2 regions of the Dehalobacter sp. MCB1 genome follow, and region 2 is predicted to be linked to the other one. Evidence: a T-box and tRNA genes for the amino acid it is inferred to sense, from the RefSeq annotation. Region 2 holds a T-box; the other holds one or more tRNA genes.
What was found. The T-box of region 2 lies ahead of thrS (threonine--tRNA ligase). A T-box ahead of a tRNA ligase gene usually reads a tRNA of that ligase, here a tRNA-Thr.

Region 1 (9,592 bases), on a different contig from region 2:
AAGGGGAAAATATCAAGGCAGAACTGGCCAAACGCATGCATATTTAACAAGGTTGTGGCCGGAGTCACGGGGATGCTTATTCAACCGGCTCAGTTTCTTCCAAAGCCAGACTTGCGGCGTGGAAGGGCCTTAATGCCCTTGGGAGAATGCCCATTATGTATGCGATCAATATTCCATAATTGGTGATTGATGTGCCACGTTCCCGTGCTTTTTCCACTCGGTACTGCATTTCCCTGCGGTTCAACATACAGCCGCCGCAGTGGATGATCACGGCATATCCGGAGATATCCTTTGGAAAACAGGCACCGCTTGCCCATTCAAATTCAATTCCCCCGCCCGCGATCTGGCGTATCCAGCGCGGGATTTTTACTTTACCGATGTCATCCGACTGACGGTGATGGGTACAACCCTCGACAATGAGAACCTTGTCCCCAGGAGCCAGCCTCTCAATACCCCTGACACCTCGTACCATTTCCGCGAGGTCCGCCTTTTGCCGTGCGAATAGAATTGAAAACGATGTCATGGGAATCTCAGGAGGGGTGTCCGCGGACACTTTAAGAAAGGCTTGTGAATCCGTAATCACGATAGTGGGGGGCGTGTTTAAACGTTCGAGCGTTAGCTTAAGCTCGTGCTCTTTTGTTATGACCGCTATCGCATCGCTTTCGATGATATCGCGGATCGTCTGTTGCTGAGGAAGTATCAGCCTGCCTTTGGGAGCCGACTTGTCGATGGGTGTCACGAGTACGGCAATGTCACCCGCGTGGATCAAATCGCTGACCAGCGCCGGTTCCGCATCCTCAAATCCAGAATTTGCAATGATTTGCTTTTTTATTTCATCAATCCCAAATCCGTTTATTGTGCTTGCGCATATCAGCGGGATCCCGGTAAGCTCTTTCAGCTTCTCAAGTTCGCCCGCGTCCAGCACTCCTTTGTCACATTTATTCAGTACGCAAACGGACGGGACCTTCCTTCGCTTGAGTTGTTCAATGAATTCCGCCTCAAACTCCGAGATTCCTAACTGCACATCAACGGCAACAATTGCGAGGTTGCATTTCCGCAGAACTTCATAGGTTTTCTCAACACGTAGCGCTCCAAGTCCGTCCACGTCATCGAGTCCCGCGGTATCAATCAATACGACCGGCCCGATCGGCAAAAGCTCCATGGCTTTGTAAACGGGGTCCGTCGTCGTCCCCGGCACATCGGAAGTAATCGCAATGTCCTGCCCGGTGATAGCGTTGATAAGAGAGGATTTCCCGGCATTCCGTTTTCCGAAAAGCCCTATAGCAAACCGGCTTGCCATAGGTGTTGCGTTCATATTTTCCATTGCCCTTTTCTCCTTTTCCATTGCGGCTCTAGGTGACGTAAGCCGTTCCGGTTTTAAAATTTCATCCAGCGTCTGTTTATCCATCAGACGTTGTTCTAAGACGATTTCCTCTACCGGTCTGCCTGTTTTTCGGCAGAGGGCGGCGACTTCTGATGCCTTATCCTAACCGATGTATCCGGTTAGGACCGTTGCCAGGGTGAAGCTACCATTCAGTTTTCGCAATGTCAATTCCATAATACGCGCCGTCACTGATTTGCATCTCACCCAGCATATCTTGTTCTATCCGCATGATGAATCCTTTCCCAAAAAGTCTATATAGTCCCCGCGTGAAAAATCAGGTATATAACCGACTGACGTAATACGCCGTGCAAGACAAGAAAGACACTCGGCCGCCTCTTCACCGATACAAATTTTGTGATCATATATGTCATAATCCTTGCGGTGCTTAACCGGGGAAAGATTAGGCATAACGACATTGGCGCCGGCTTTCAGACCTTTTTCACGCCCCAGAGGGTCAACTGTGCCGAGCGCTGTTGTAGCGGGCAGCAATGTTTTCGGCAACATAATCCGGATAAGCGACAACAAGGTCAAAGTCCGGCCGGAGGACGGCGTGCAGTAACCTCGAAACCTTGTATCTTTTTGTGGAATAAACGGACCGATGCCGATCATTTGGGGTTTCAGTTCCCTCAGAAACAGAAAATCCTCCGCCAGTGTATCGAAGGTCTGGAAAGGGGAATCTACCATAAAGCCGGCTCCGACCTGATAGCCGATCTCCTTTAGATGATATAGGCACTGTTTGCGATTTTTTAAGCTGAGTTCCGGCGGATGTAGTTTGACGTAATGGGACTGATCGGCCGTTTCATGACGCAAAAGGTACCGGTCAGCCCCAGCATCGAATAGGTGTTTATAGGAAGCGAAACTTCGCTCTCCTATTGAGAGGGTCACCGCACAATCCGAAAAAAACTCCTTGATCCCTGATATGATGTTGCACAGCCGCGCGTCTGTAAAATACTTATCCTCGCCGCTTTGCAGCACAAAGGTGCGAAAACCCAGATCATAGCCCGTCCGGCAGCAATCAAGAATTTCCTCCGGCGTCAAACGGTACCTTTTGACACTTCGGTTGCTTCTGCAAAGTCCGCAGTAGAAACAATCGTTCCTGCAAAAGCTGGAAAACTCGATCAGCCCCCGAAAGTAAACCTTTCTGCCATAATACTTTTCCCGCAGCTCATTTGCATAAGAGGACATCACCGACCATTCTTCTGCTGTTGCTTCCTCAAAAAAATACTGGATAATCTCGGAAAGTTCCTTTCTTCCGGCTGAATTCATCCATTTTGAGAATCCTTCCGGGTCTTTTAGACTTAAATCCATAGACTTCTCCTACAGGCGTAAATCACGTTCGCCGTTTTCCAGCCGCTTTAAATTCTCAAGTATCGTGTCGTAGACTGGATCGCCTTTAAACCGCTCGACATGCTGTTTGAGAACTTTTTCGCCTTTGGCCCTTGTTTCATCCGACGCATAGTCGAGCAGGTATTCCTTCAGCGTGAAAATCGCATTCGGTATGCAGTAGTTATGTACGAACCTGGATTTTGCGACCTTCATAAAATGTTCTCCCGTACGGCCTGCACGGTAGCATGCCGTGCAAAAAGAGGGGATAAACTGCATATCGCATATTTCGCCGACAACATCATCCAGTGCACGCGAATCAGCAATGGAGAACTGCTCTTTGTCGGGAAGCTGGTTTGCATCCTTGGACTGTGCATAAGCACCGACGCCAATGCGCGTTCCAGCATCGATCTGTGAAACCCCAAACGAGATTACCTCCCTACGCACTTTTTCCGGTTCACGTGCAGTACAAATCATGCCGGTATATGGGACGGACAGGCGCAAGACGGCAACAAGTTTTTTGAAGTCGCTGTCGCTGACCGCATACTCGGAGTGATCGGAGAATGGCGTACCGGTCGCCGGAGTGATTCTGGGGAATGAAATCGTGTGTGGTCCCACACCGTTGAATGTTTCCTCCAAATAAATGGTATGGTACAGAAGGCCCATGACTTCAAAACGCCAGTCGTACAGGCCGAATAAAACGCCGATCCCGTTGTCGTCGATACCGGCCTTCCGTGCCCTGTCCATACAGTAGAGTCTCCAACGGTAATGCCCCTTGATGGTCCCGGCCGGATGTATTTTACGATAAGTTTCATGGTGGTAGGTTTCCTGAAAAACCTGGAAGGTGCCAATGCCAACTTCTTTTAGTTTTTTCAATTCATCGACAGTGAGCGGCGCACAGTTAATGTTTGCACGGCGGATTTCACCGTGCTGTGTTTTTACGCTGTAGACTTTTCTGATCGTATCGCACATGAAATCCACTTCGGTTGCGGGAGATTCGCCATAAACGAGTACAGTACGTTTCTGGCCTTCCTCTATCATGATCCGCACTTCCTGCTCGATTTCATTCATACTAAGCGTCTTACGGTGCATCACCGTGTTGCTTGCGCGGAAACCACAATATTTGCAGTTGTTCGCGCATTCATCGCTGATATAAAGCGGCGCGAAAAACACGATACGGTCTCCGTAAACCTCTTCTTTCAGCTGATGGGCCAGTTCATACATCTCCTGTATCGTATCCTCATCCTTGTTTTGGATAAGAATCGCTGTTTCCTCCGGCTCGAGCCGTACACACTGCTCCGCTTTTTTTAACACGCGCCGCACGTCTTCTCTAGATGGGTTGTGCCATTTATTCAGCTGTTCCCATATCTTGTCGTCGTCAATAAAATCATGCTCAAGCTTGTCGTACTCCTCGAATTCCTTTTGATATTTATCGAGAAAATTCATATTTTGCGTACCTTTCAAATTACTTATTGCTTTTTGTAATCATGGATTTAACGGACGCGCCGGAGACCCGGCCCAGTTTGCCGGTCAGCGCACTGATTTCATCATTACTGCCGTCGACAATCAGTGAGATGACCGATACGCCCCGTTCTCCGTAGGGAATTCCCATCCGTCCGACGACCAGTCCGGCATATTCATGCAGAATCGCATTGATATGCTCCACACAAGAGAGATCTTCAACCACAATACCAATAATACCAATTCTTTTGTTCATAGGTTTGACCTCCTTCTAAAATCAAAAACTCCCTTTCCGCAAGCCACGGAAAGGGAGCAAAACGGCAAAAAAAGAAAACACACATGCCGGATGAGCGCCTTTCCACTCGGATATACCTTGCGGTCGGGTAAAAAAACGAGCCTTGTATCTCCAGACAAACGAGTTGAGGGCAGATACATTGCAAATTCAATTTAAGTTAAAATTTATCACGTATTTTTTAGGTTGTCAAGACAGTTCTAGGGTATGGTTCTATGCATTATTCCGTCCTTTTTGCATTGACTACATTAAACCAAAATGTTTCTAATGTATACTATGCTTATCCAAATGAAGGATTACCACTTTCACAGGAAACTCTATCTATAAATATATTAGTAAAGGGCTGCAAAATGATAATCAGAAAAAATGGATTTACAAAAGACGATCTATGTCTTATGTTGAGCGAAACTACTACAAAAATTGTACAGAATATTGAAGATCGATGCGGGAAACTAAAGTCCTTCGATTTGAACTTCAATTTTGAGAAGTCACAATACCGGCTCACTGATCGGGACATAGGAGCATTCCGAAGCAGGAGCCAAAAGGATGACATTTAGAATAAATTCGTATATTAAAAAAGCATCTATATGTTCCTCTTACTGCTTATTTTAGCAATTAGTAAAATAGCTACCTGAATTAGAATGCAGACTAAGCGATCAATAATTACGAAATGCTTGGCGAAATCAAAATATAGGCAAAACAATTCTCAAAAATTATCCTTCTGTAAACGTTTTAGTTAAAGTTTATCTCAATTAGCTGAGTGTAAGGGTTTCCATTTTCGTGGCAATATATAGTAGTAGACATATATTAAGGGCGGAATCCCTAGATAGATATTTGGGGTTTCGTCCTTTTGGTATATATTTTCATTTTTTGCATAAAACTACGTTTATTTCCTATTCCTTATGTTATAATTTTTACTGTTGTCAAAATATTTAAATGGTATATCCATTTAAATATATAGCCATCAGAACACGTTCCGTAGAAAATCAAAAGAAAAGGCAGCCTAAAAAATCAATGGCCACCTCAAAAAAAGAGAACAACTTCAGAAAAAGAGACAGTGTTGCAACGATAAAAGTTGTGTTGCAACGCTGTTGCAACGAAAGGGTGAAAATAAAATGGTTTACACAAAGCAAAAACACCGCAAACCCTTGCGGTGTCTTGTTTTTTCGTGGAGCCGATGGTCGGAATCGAACCGACGACCTGCTCATTACGAGTGAGCTGCTCTACCCCTGAGCCACATCGGCATGTTTGGTAACCCATAAGCTTTAACAGTATAACATAAGAAAAAAAATTTGTTAAGGGTAAATTAATTAAAATGTGGGAAAATGAGAAAATTTTATAAAGAATGTTTAATGCTCCGGCTGCAAATAATAAAGCTTAACATATTCAGGCTGCTTACATGTCGATGATGTACTTCACAGGAGATAAACTTACAAAAAAGGATGTGGTCTTTTTGCTATTAGATCTGCGAATATTGGTAATTGCACTTACTCCGGTCATTGCTCTAGCCCTGGCAGTCTATTATACCGACCGTTTCGATAAAGAGCCTTTGTATCTTCTTATAAAAGTTTTTATTCTAGGAGCGCTGGCAGTCATCCCGATCGTGCTGTTTGAAAAATTTCTGACATCCGTGAACATCTTTACCGGGATAGCGGCAGCTTTTTTCAATGCCTTTGTCGTTGCGGGACTGACCGAAGAATATTTCAAAAGGGCAGTCGTCCTGCGAACAGTCTATCGGAATCCGGCGTTTGATGAAAAACTAGACGGAATTGTCTATGCCGTATTTGCCGCGCTTGGCTTCGCAACAGTCGAGAACATCATGTATGTCCTTATAAACTTTTCAGCCAACCCGTATGTAGGCCTTTCCAGAGGAATATTCTCAGTGCCGACCCACGTATTGCTCGGTGTGACGATGGGTTACTACCTTTCCCTGGCGAAGTTCTCCAACCATCCTCATCTTGAGAGAACTTACCTCAGAAAATCCTTATATGTTCCTATCCTACTTCACGGTTTTTTTGACTTTATTCTGATGTCGGAAATTCCGATTCTGCTTACGCTGTTTTTACCGTATATCATTTACCTGTGGACGGTTAATCTCAGGAAACTTAACAGGTATTACAAAGAATCGAGGGAAAAATATCAAAAAATTCCTACCCGACAACCCATCGAATAAAAAAACATTTTAGTCGACTTGCTATTATTTTAATGCTAAATGTATCATCCAACGCAAAGCAGGCAAAAGGAACCGATTATCACGGTTCCTTTGCTCTAGAGCTGTGCTGGACTTATTGAGTAATTTGGGACTCGTTAAGGATTATGCTGGATCCTTCTTTCTCTCTCATATTCGCGATTCGGTACGAATAAAAGTGTGATGCAATACAGGCCGCTGAGTCCGACCAGCGCATAGACGATTCTCGGTGGGAGCGGACTGATCCCCCCGAGGAGGGCATTGACAAGATCAAATTGGAAAAAGCCAATCATTCCCCAGTTAATGGCCCCGATGATAATAATTGCAAGGGCAATCTTCTGCCAGATATTCATGTACAACCTCCTTAAAAAGTTAATTATTAATAGGATGTCGTTAAAATGTAAAATTTATACATCAAAACATTAATTTACGTTTTAGAAACAATCATTTATAATAATCTAGGACTTGTGTTTTATTTTAATAAAAGGAACAAGGGGCAAAAAATGTAGCCAAAAAGGAGTATTTATGAACGAACATCATGACCTCATCCACGATGACAGCAAAACGGTTAAGCGCACCCTTTTGTTTATAGCAACCGCAGGTTCCTTTCTGACTCCATTTATGATTTCATCGATCAATATTGCGCTGCCTGCAATTCAAAAGGAATTTGCAGCAGATGCTGTCGTTTTAAGCTGGATTGCGACATCTTTCCTGTTGTCTTCGGCTGTGTTTCTTCTTCCTATCGGCAAACTCGCCGACATCCTTGGCCGGACCAGGCTTTATAAATGGGGAATCATTTCGTTTACTGCATTTACTTTAGCTTCAGGTTTTGTACCGAATATTGAACTATTAATAATGATGCGAGTCTTGCAGGGAATTAGTGCGTCAATGATCGCGACTGCCGGAATGGCACTGATTACCTCGGTCTTTCCGCCGCAGGAACGCGGCAAAGCCCTGGGCTTTAATGTTTCAGCCATATATGTAGGACTTGGTGTCGGGCCTTTTCTAGGAGGATTCTTAACCAAGTATTGGGACTGGAGAAGCATTTTTTTGGTATTGGTTCCTTTGGGGGTCCTGATCACGGTTTTAACGATTACATATGTTAAGAGCGATTGGGCCGATGCCAAAAATGATAAACTGGATATTCCAGGCAGTATGATCTTCGCCGTTACCCTGATTGCGCTTATCTATGGTTCGAGTATTTTACCCGATATTCTCGGGATTATCCTGATCCTCTTCAGCATTGTTTGTTTTGTTTTCTTTGTGAAACGCCAGCTCAAGGTTCCGAATCCCGTGTTAGAAATCAGGCTTTTTCAGGATAACCGAGTTTTTGCCTTTTCCAACGTCGCAGCATTGATCAATTATGCTGGATCGTACTCCGTAACTTTTCTTCTGAGTCTATATCTGCAGTACGTCCAAGGTATGTCTTCAGAACATGCCGGAATCATCCTGATCATCCAACCTATTATCCAGTCTTTAATTTCCCCTTTGGCCGGACGTATATCCGATAAAAAAGAACCTGCCAATATTGCCTCCTTGGGAATGGCTGCAACCGCCGCAGGCTTGTTTCTTCTTTCCTTTATCGGTCCGCATACTTCTCTGTTCCTGATCATAGCTGCTTTGATGGTGCTAGGTATTGGATTTGCCTTATTCTCTTCTCCGAATACCAATGCAGTCATGAGTTCCGTAGATAAGCATTATTACGGGATTGCCTCCGCCTCAGTATCTGTGATGAGGGTTCTCGGTCAGATGTTAAGTATGGCTACAGCTACGCTGCTGATTTCTATATTTGTCGGCAAAAACCAGATTACTCCTGAATACTATCCGCAGTTTTTACAGAGTATTCACCTTGCTTTTCTGATCTCAGCCTGCTTTTGTGCTGTCGGTATTTTCTTCTCTTTAGCCCGCGGTAAAATCCACGTCAATAATATTCAGGCATAAGGTTGTTGTTCCTTGTTATCCATCAACTGCAGCATTAGGCTGTATGTGGCATCATGAAGATACCCGGCAGCTTAACTGACCGGGTATCTGTCTCCGCTACAGGGCGGATAGCCTTCGAAAAAGGTTACTTACCTTACGGTATTTCCCTTTTCCCAATACTATCTTTTGCAGCTTTAGGTAATAATATTCGCAGGTTGATTTTGATTTGTTGGTTCTTGATTATTTTATTTAAATCAAAATATTATTTTTTCCCTGTTGTAAATTAAACCATAATTTGTCGGTATTATGGTTTAAGATGGATAATCTGGTTATATTATTTATTTGATTTTTGTGTATTTTATGATTATTATTATATTGTCTTCGTTTTACTCATTTAGTCTCATTTTTTGACCTTCAATTTATAAGAAGGTCTTTTTTTGGTTTAAATTTGGTTTAATTATAAAATTCATCTTAATAATCACGAAGAACAGAGCGCAGGATTTTTCCAGATCTGGTCATTGGTAGTTTTTCACGAATTAATACCCAGATGGGCATTTTAAATGAAAAGCTATTTCTGATGTACTGTTCTACAGCCGAGCAGTACTGTTCTCTTTCTTTCTTCGCCGAAAAAGAATCTTCCAGCGCCAGATATACTTTGAGGATCACGCTTTCACCATCCTGGATGTTAACGATGACGCCTGCTTCAAGTACTTTGGGATAATTATAAAGAGCAGACTCCACTTGGTAGTAACTTATAAATTTATCATTAACGATTAGACCGTCAAGCTCCCGGCCATTTAAGATTTTAAAGTCAGGTAGTGCTGCATATCCAGACATTGCGTTTTCCTCCCTTCTTACGACAATACATTGCAGTTTATAAACCAAACTGTAAAATGCGTATAAATCTTATATTTTAGTCGTATTTGTATTATAATATTAAATGCGGCTTTTGCCCTATCGATTTAAGGTTAATGGCATCGTTGGAAGGCTGAACAGCTCTAATTCTCATGTTAACTGTTTTTCA
Region 2 (9,592 bases):
TTAGATTTGTCCGTTCCAGGGAGAACACCTATGACCTTGTGATTGTTGATTCTACCGATCCATTCGGGCCGGGGGAAGGGCTCTTTACCAGAGAGTTTTATGGCAACTGCTTTAAAGCGTTAAAAGAAGACGGCATTCTGGTCAATCAGCATGAAAGCCCTTACTATGATGAGTATGCGCAGGCCATGCAAAGGGCCCATAAACGCATTCGGGAATACTTCCCGATTTGTAAAGTATACCAGGCTCATATTCCGACCTATCCTTCAGGCCACTGGTTATTTGGTTTTGCTTCCAAAAAATATGACCCTGTAATGGATGTCAAAGAAGAAACCTGGAATCAACTCGGGATCAAAACAAGGTATTATAATACGGATATCCACAAAGGAAGCTTTGCGCTTCCGACTTATGTGAAGGACCTCTTGACAGATACCGTGGAGTAAAAGCAGAATGCCATCTGTACGATACACTGGAGTAATGACATATCGCATAAAAAATCGCTCTGGGGCCTCAAAAGACTTCAGGGCGATTATTATTTCATAGTCATTATGCTATAAAGATTGATACTAATATTTTTGGGCCTGTCTGCGTGCCACAATATCCGCGTGCCATGGATGGCACAATCCGAAGAAAAGGCCGCGCTTCGCCATCCAGGCTCCGCTCGTCGCGGAACTGTGGCACGCAGACTGATCATAGGGTTATTCAAGCAGGTCTGTATGCCAGAATGCAGCTCGTTATTTGTGTAGTAACTTTAAGAACTTTTACTAGACAGCGATTCCAAGACAAGGTTAACTTCAAAAAAACCTTTCATAAACTCCAGATTAGGTCTCCGTAATGGATGGCCAGCGTCAAGCGGAGCATGGATTGCGTAGCGCGGCTCTTTGTGCCAGGGAGGGCACAAGAGCCGAAAACGGCCATCCATTACGGAGACTAGCCCGAGCAAAACTATCATTGTTCTTAACGGGATATAGAAATCGGTCTGCTAGGCATTTAAATGCTTCTGTAAAGTTTCAATATGGTGATACTCATCGCTTAAATTCTTTTGGATCACGGCGAGTGTTTCGGGCTCCCATTTCGCTGAATTGATGATTTTCTGATAGTCGGTCACGGCTTTTTGTTCTGTCCAGATCCCGGCATTCAGCATGGATTTTTCTCCCCGCAGGCGGCTGAAAAGACCAATGAACATTCCGACAAGCCAGAATAACCACCGTAAAGGGCTTGGGCTCCAGCCATATTCATAAAGTTTGATCTGATAATCCTGGACATGGGTCATCTCATTGGCCATAGCCTGAATGATCAGTCTGTTTAGATCGTTTGGAGCGCCGGCGATCTGGAATTTATAAATATTGACGGCCATGATCTCAAAAGTATGCAGTTTTCTCAGACCCCTGCGGACCATTGTGAGCTGGGCAGGGTCAATATTATCTGCCCGGAAGAAAATTTCCTGGGGTTCGATTGCTCCTCGGATCATGTAATTAGCCATTGATTAATCTTCCTCCTTTACTTATCAATGATAGATCAATTATATCGGTTGGAAAAGTAAGGTACAAGAACTAACCATCCTTTAAAATTTTCTGGTTTTAATTAATAAGCATTTAAGTTATGATGTAAATGGAATAGTATAAAAGTCCCGGATAAATAGACCATTAGTCCTATTAGTCCGAATGGTTTGCAGGATCGAGCCAGATCGGTTATTAAATGTTTTGTATTTTTAACACAATCACGACAAATTTTACCTAAAATATTCCAGAAACGATCAAAAAAAAATAAAGGATATTAAATTATTTTCAAGAATTAATCAATTAAAGATTTCCACAAAAAATAAAAAATGGGAAAATAAGGAATCATGAACGCGATCAATCGGTATAAGGATAATTGGAGACGAAAACTTTTTCTGTTTAATGCCTGTATAATCGGAGCTTTTGTTATTGTCTATTTGTTTATTGGGGATAATGATAAGCTGTTTTTTTGTCTGCCAATCATTATTATTTTGTTTATACTCTCCTTTACCTTAAATGTAGGGATGCATAGGGAGATTCATAAAAAACGAATGATAGAAAATACCCTGAAGCAAAGTGAAGCGTTGTACCGTGGGGTAATAAATAATGCGGCCGCAGGAATTGCTTTGCTGAACCACGATGGACATTATCATTACGCAAATGCGACCCTGTGCCGGATGATTGGTTTCTCACAGGAAGAGTTAATAAGGTTAACCATTTTTGATTCGATCGTGCCAGAGGATCGGCAGGAGAGCATCATACATTGCAGGGAAGTATGGGAAGGCAAAGAGGCGTGGAAGAAATGTGAGAAACAATTCCAATGCAAAGATGGACAATCTTTATGGGCGGAAATCAATTTATCCACAGTTCGCGACAGCGGGGACAATGTCATTCATCTAATCATGATTGTTCTGGATATAACGGTCAGGAAAAAATTAGAAAAGGAATTGCTTCACCAGGCGACCACAGACTTCCTGACGGGCATTGACAACAGGCTTGCTTTTATGCAAAAAGCGCAGGAAGAATTTTCGCGCTCGGAGAGATACAAGCGGGATTTTACGATGCTTTTGATTGACATTGATAAATTTAAAAGTGTGAACGATCAGTATGGTCACCTGGTCGGTGATCGGGTGCTAAAAGAGGTCGTCAAGGCTTTTAAGCTGGTTTTGCGTGAGATGGATATCCTAGCCCGGATCGGGGGAGAGGAATTTGCAGTGATTCCAGTAGAATCCGACCTTATGATCGCCCAAACTGTGGCAGAGAGAATTCAGCAGAAAGTCCTTGATGTCGTCATAGAAATGGAAAATACCAAGAAGATCCAGGTTTCTGTCAGCATCGGAATTGCTGAAAAGAAAGAACTGGACCTGAGTGTTGATGATATCTTTAAAAGAGCGGATGATGCACTTTATGAGGCTAAAAACACAGGCCGGAACAGAATTGTCGTAGGAAGCGAATTAGTTGAAGATATGGGAGTTTGTAATGGTAATCCATGATATAACGATCCCGCTTTTTCCGGGAATGGTTTCTTATCCCGGGGATCCGCCGTTTCAATCAGAACCTGTGTATTCCATAGACAAGGACGGATATGGTCTTTCGATGCTTTCGATGGGCTCCCATTGTGGAACCCATCTTGATGCGCCGTCTCATTGCCTGACAGGAGGAGAATCTGTTGACAGGATTCCTCTGGAGTTGCTTATCGGAGCGGCCAGGGTAATCGAAGTGGCGGCTGCGGGGAGTATCCTGCCTGACCATCTGATCCCCAAAGGAATCCGCGAAGGGGAAAGGATCTTGTTTAAAACCCGGAACTCAGACCTTTTAAAGGACAATGCGTTTCAACCGGAGTATACTTATCTTTCTTCCGAAGCCGCTGAATACCTTGCAGCCAAAAAAGTACAATTGGTTGGGATCGATTACTTGTCCATTGATGATTCTACGAGCAGCGCTTATTCAAGTCATACCATTCTGCTTTCCGGAAACAGTGCAGTATTAGAAGGACTAGACTTATCGGAAGTCAATGAGGGAGATTACTTTCTCGTTGCACTGCCTCTAAAAATAAGAGACTGCGACGGCAGTCCCGTAAGAGCGGTTTTAATTGAAGGAATGAATCTATAACCAATCAATCAGGGGGAAAGATGTTCGAGTCCCTGGGTCAGTATCCGATAAACATGATCGTCACTCAAAGAATAAACACTTGTTTTGCCGGCCCGGCGCACCTTCACTAATTTGTATTGACGGAGAATCCTCAATTGATGGGAGACGGCAGATTGGCTCATACCTAAAATTTCTGCCAGTTCATTTACATAGAGCTCATGATCCAATAATGCAAAAAGGATACGTATTCTGGAGAAATCCGCAAATACTTTATAGAAGTCAGCCAGTTCCAGGGATAATTCTATACCTGGAATATGTTTTTGGGGCTGTTCTGGGGCAGGGGCATGAAATACCGACATTTTAACGGCCTCCTAAAGAAAAAGTGTAATCAGGACTGTACATATGCGCATATATGCATATGTACGTATTTATAATACTAAGTATTGTTGGGGGCTGTCAATACGAACCCCAAAAGTCATTTAAATTTTCCAGGTTTGAATAAACTGCTGAAGCTATCCCTGAACTGCGCAAACAACAGCCCTCCGAGGAAGATCAACCCAGCAACTCCGATCAAAGGATATATGGCAGAGACTGCCGCGGAAAAACCGTACCGGGCAGCGATAATTGCACCGATGGAAGCAAGGGTAGCACCAAGAATCCTCTGCTTGTTGTCGTAGGCAATCCTGGCTGTAAAGCCGTAGAGAATGCTTACGGCAGTCGTATAGATTTCCAAAAGCAAAATGAGTCCATAAGCATAGCCTACCAGTGGATTCAGTCTGGTAGCGAGAAATACCATGGGAACCTGAAAAGGAAGAATTTCCGGAGACCCGCAGATGATTGCCAGATTGATTGCCAGAATCCCGGCACCCAACCCAAGACCACCCAGCAGGCCACCCCAAACAAGACTCTTTTCATTCCGGCCTTCCACACCTAAGGGAGACAGGATAGCTACAGAAAGTACAATATTATAAGAAACATAGAGTATGGCTGCCGTGGACCAATGAGATGCTGTCGGAGATTCTAACGATCCAAGCAGTGCAATTTTGGATGGTGTGATTGGATCGAGGACAATCGAGATTATGGCAACACTGAAGACGGCAAGGAGCAGAAAAGGTACAACAAAACCAATGGCTCGTATAACGTTTCTGACCCCGGAAATGACGGTGAGAAACGAAAGCAGAATAACGGTAATACTGCCTAGAAGCGGGGAAAAGCCAAGCTGCTCTTCAACGACAGCTCCGGATCCTGCCGCCATGACGATCAGGACACCCAAGAAGCTCAAGGTAATAAACCAATCCATCAAAATTCCAAGAGGCTTCCCAAATGTGAATCTGACCAGTTCCAGGTGCGAATCGGCATTTTGTTCTCTGGATATCCGCATGATGAGAATCCCAAAATAACAAAATAGGATCGTACATACGGCGATACCGGCAAAACCTTTTGTTCCAAATACAGTAAAGAATTGGAGAACCTCCTGTCCGGTTGCAAACCCTGCTCCGACGATTGTTCCGATGAAGGCGGCTGCAATTGAAACTATGGAAAACTGTTTTGTATTTTTCATACTTCACCTGCTTTCCCTCTGAACCTAGGGTCCTAGGAACAATATCCTTAAAGATTATTATGTTAAATTTCTCTGGAAATGAACTTCAACGCATGCAGAATAGGTAATAATGGTGTAGAATAATATAGGCACAAGGGAATGAGTTTGAATGCTTATGGGGGGTAAAAATGTCACCGGAAAAGAAAAAACGATATGCTGTTATCATCATTGCTGTTTTCTGCCTGATTATAGTCACAGGGATAGGAAATTTCCGAGCTAAACAGCTCGCAGTAGATTTGGCAGGCCAGCGGGTCAGCAATACACTTGCTCTGGCCGAGGCTGGTTTTGATAACGAAAAACTTCAGGAGCTTATTCAAACGCAGAATCAGCAGAATACTTATTACGGAGAACTTCGGACGAAGCTGATGCAGTTAAAGACAGAACACCAGCTCGGGAATATTTACATGTTGTACAAGGATGAGCAGAATAAGGCCTGGTTTTACGTTGTTGATGCGAGGGCCGAGGATGACCCGGCACATTTGTCTTTGGGACAATTGGAGAACAACGCCTCGTCCGCAGTAGAGAACACGCTGAAAGGCAAAGTTGTCCAGGGAGAATATCACACGACTTCACTGGGGACGTTCGTATCGAGCTACCAGGAAATAAAGGATGCCGGCGGAAAGACGTATGCTGTTCTGGCAGGGGATATCGATGTTAAGAATGTGACAGAATTCCTGTACCTAACCAGATATGTACAATTGGGGATCATGGCGGTTAGTTTGCTGCTGATTGGCCTTATCGTTTATTTAAGCGGCAGAAAAAATATCAATTAAAGAAACAATGTAATCCTAACCAATATAAGAATATATAAGAATAGATAAGAATAAGAAAATTCCTTACCGGAAATATTAGGAAGGATGATGCATATATTTCCAGGGGGGGATTTTTCTTTTGAATGATTATTATTTAGAAGTTGGAACTTCTGATTATAAAGAGGAGCTTTCTCAAGCAGTATATGATTTGTACCATAAAGACGGACTGCCGATTGAAATATCTGAATTCTGCCGTGAAGCAAACTATCTGGTGAGCTTCACATATGCCAATTTGAAGGGAAAAAATGTCCAGAATGAGCTTACTGTTAAAATCGTTCAGTACTATATTGCCCATGCGCTGGGAAGCGTTGTTCTCCAAGGATGGGAAGAACGTTATATCAGAAAAAAATTAAAAAATGACTACAACATGTTCGGGAGCGAAATTGACGAGGCTTACCCAAAGGTTGCCAGATATCTGAATGACCAAGCAGAGACCGGTTCTCTCCGGCTCAGAAACAGAATTCTGGTAAAGTCCATTCTGGAATTTTTGAATGACCATCAAAGAATTGATCTGGAAGGATTTATGAATTTCAGATCGGGTCAATATAAGAGAGAATTAAAGAAACAGATTGAGCGTGCTGTGAATGCTTATGCCCTTCAGCGGGAGCATGAAAGCTTTGTACGACTCCTGAAAAGATTTTTTGAATCCCAGCGGGAAAACAAAAATACGATGCATATGGTCATTAATCACAAAGATGAAGTGGCATTTTACGATGACAAGCATTCCGTTCTAATAAATTACGGTGCTGAAAGCGAAGATCACCCCATCGGTGTTTTGCTGAAACGCTCTCCGAATCGCCTGATTGTTCATGTTGCAGCAGAAAAACAGTCCGGAATTGCCCGGATCGTTCAGGAAGTTTTTGGTGATAAGATGACCTATTGCCGGGGATGCAGCCTGTGTAAAGAGAACTAATTGACAACATACTTTAAGTGGTATAATCTAAGACTATAGAAAGGAATAATGAAGGCACGATGAAGAGGACAGTATCCTAATCGTTCGCATTTAGAGAGAAATGCCTTAGGCTGTGAGCATTTTTGCGATATTTGGGAAAAGACCGCCTCCGAGTTCCTCGCCGAACATGATTTGCGTAGGCTGGACGTTTATCCGCGTTAAGGATTCCAAGGAAAATCAGCTGCCGGTGTAGTAGGCGGTCGTATTTTTGAATTTGGGTGGAACCACGGGTTTCTATCGCTCTCGTCCCATAAGAAGGACGGGAGCTTTTTAGTATTAATACCAAAGAAGTTTAAATGGATAAATCATGAATAAAAACAAGGAGTGATAGGATCATGTTAAATGTAACCTTAAAGGATGGTTCGGTCCGTCAAGTGGAACAGGGTTCAACTGTTCTGGAATTGGCTGCTGCTATTTCTCAGGGTCTGGCCAGGGCTGCGGTTGCAGGTAAGGTGGGCGGGGAGGTCAAAGACCTCTCGTTTCCGATAGAGAATGACGCTAACGTAGAAATACTTACGCTTGACAGTGAAGAGGGACTGGAAGTAATGCGCCATTCAGCTTCTCACCTTTTGGCTCAGGCTGTGAAGAATCTTTTCCCGGGAACCATTCTGGGTATCGGTCCTGCCATTGCGAATGGGTTTTACTACGACTTTGACTCTGAATACACTTTCACACCTGAGGATTTAGCCAAGATTGAAGAGGAGATGCGAAAACTGGCCAAGAACGATTATCAGTTTGAACGTCGTGAGGTTAGCCGTGAAGAAGCGATTGACTATTTCCAAAATAAAGGGGAAAAATATAAAGTAGAATTGATCAACGATCTCCCCGAAGATGCCAGAATATCCATGTACACGCAGGGGGATTTTACAGACCTCTGTGCCGGACCGCATGTTCCCGGAACAAAGGTATTGAAGGCCTTCAAATTGCAGAGCCTGGCTGGTGCATACTGGCGCGGCAGTGAGAAAAACAAAATGCTTCAGAGAATTTACGGTTTAGCTTTTGCCAAAACCTCTGATCTTGATGATTATTTATTTAAGCTTGAAGAAGCCAAAAGGCGTGACCACCGGAAGCTTGGGATGGAGCTTGACCTTTTCAGTCTGCACGATGAAGGTCCTGGCTTTCCGTTCTTTCATCCGAAAGGTATGGTTTTAAGGAATACGCTGGAAGATTTCTGGCGCAGAGAGCACCAAAAAAGAGGCTATGTCGAGATCAGAACGCCTATCATTTTGAATACAGCTCTCTGGCAGCAGTCCGGGCACTGGGATCATTATAAGGAAAACATGTATTTTACGAAAATAGACAATGAGGACTATGCCGTTAAACCGATGAACTGTCCCGGCGGTATGATTATGTACAAGACGAAACTACGCAGCTACCGGGATCTGCCGATCCGCTGTGGAGAACTTGGTCTGGTGCACAGGCATGAACTATCGGGTGCTCTGCATGGCTTGTTGAGAGTAAGAAACTTTACGCAGGATGATGCCCATATTTTTATGCTGCCGTCCCAGATCAAAGATGAGATCATTGGCGTCATTAATTTAGTTGATTATTTTTATAAAATATTTGGTTTTACGTACCATGTGGAGCTTTCCACCCGTCCGGAGGATTCCATGGGTTCGGACCAGGATTGGGAGATGGCAACGAATGCGTTGCAAGAGGCTTTAGAGGCCAAAGGAATGGATTATAAAATTAATCCCGGTGATGGAGCCTTCTACGGACCGAAAATTGATTTTCACCTGAAGGATTGTCTCGACAGAACCTGGCAGTGCGGAACCATCCAGTTGGATTTCCAGATGCCGGAGCGGTTCGACCTGACCTACATTGGGGAAGACGGGGATAAGCACCGTCCTGTTATGATCCACAGGGTTGTTTATGGAAGTATCGAGCGTTTTATTGCACTTCTGACCGAGCAGTACGCCGGTGCTTTCCCTGTCTGGCTTTCGCCTGAGCAGGTGCGCATTCTGCCGATCAGTGACAAGCACAGCGCCTATGCTGAAAAAGTTAAAGGACGGCTTATGAACCGGGATATCCGCGCCTCGCTTGATGAACGCCGGGAGAAAATCAACTATAAGATCAGGGAAGTACAGACCGATAAAATACCTTTTGCTTTGGTCGTCGGCGATAAAGAGGCTGAAGAGGGTACGGTATCCGTCCGCCGTTATGGAGAGCAGAAGACCAGCGTCATGGAATTGGAAGATTTTATTTGCTTGATTCTGGACGAAATAAATACCAAAAAAATTCCTGCAGGGAATCAGACCTAAATCGGATTGACCGGCGGAAAACAATACAAATTCCGGAGAGTGGTGGGTAACTTGACTGAGAAAAAGAATTGGAATGAGTTAAAGCCAGGAGAGTCTTTGGTCGCATTTTTTCTGATTCGCAGGGTTGAAACGAAGACTACGGCTGGCGGAAACCGGTATCTTGATATCGTCTTAGGTGACGCCGGCGGGGAAATAACCGCAAGGATGTGGGACTGCAAGCAGGAAGATGAAGCACTGTATCAGAGCAATATGCTTGTAAAAATCAAAGGCAGTATGGCGGAATGGCAAGGCAAGAAACAAGTTAAGATCGATAAAATCCGTGCAGCTGTAGCGGATGATCAGGTTGACATTCAAGCGTTTATACCTGTGGCACCGTATAG

Region 1: it has a tRNA-Thr gene. The T-box ahead of thrS (threonine--tRNA ligase) is inferred to sense a tRNA for this amino acid. The anticodon was not compared.

The regions. Positions count from the first base shown of each region.
Region 1 covers NZ_LXPC01000009.1:108,421-118,012, reverse strand. The annotation lists gene A7K50_RS06065 (DUF6320 domain-containing protein) at 1-47, shown strand, start outside; gene hydF ([FeFe] hydrogenase H-cluster maturation GTPase HydF) at 77-1,324, opposite strand; gene hydE ([FeFe] hydrogenase H-cluster radical SAM maturase HydE) at 1,604-2,692, opposite strand; gene hydG ([FeFe] hydrogenase H-cluster radical SAM maturase HydG) at 2,702-4,153, opposite strand; gene A7K50_RS06040 (TM1266 family iron-only hydrogenase system putative regulator) at 4,173-4,424, opposite strand; tRNA gene A7K50_RS06030 (tRNA-Thr) at 5,630-5,704, opposite strand; gene A7K50_RS06025 (PrsW family glutamic-type intramembrane protease) at 5,914-6,633, shown strand; gene A7K50_RS06020 (DUF378 domain-containing protein) at 6,768-7,001, opposite strand; gene A7K50_RS06015 (MFS transporter) at 7,174-8,589, shown strand; gene A7K50_RS06005 (acyl-CoA synthetase) at 9,040-9,405, opposite strand.
Region 2 covers NZ_LXPC01000019.1:20,303-29,894, forward strand. The annotation lists gene speE (polyamine aminopropyltransferase) at 1-440, shown strand, start outside; gene A7K50_RS13710 (demethoxyubiquinone hydroxylase family protein) at 980-1,480, opposite strand; gene A7K50_RS13715 (sensor domain-containing diguanylate cyclase) at 1,844-2,989, shown strand; gene A7K50_RS13720 (cyclase family protein) at 2,976-3,608, shown strand; gene A7K50_RS13725 (metalloregulator ArsR/SmtB family transcription factor) at 3,617-3,946, opposite strand; gene A7K50_RS13730 (hypothetical protein) at 4,063-5,148, opposite strand; gene A7K50_RS13735 (hypothetical protein) at 5,316-5,960, shown strand; gene A7K50_RS13740 (putative sporulation protein YtxC) at 6,079-6,912, shown strand; T-box leader at 6,963-7,205, shown strand; gene thrS (threonine--tRNA ligase) at 7,287-9,212, shown strand; gene A7K50_RS13750 (HD domain-containing protein) at 9,309-9,592, shown strand, end outside.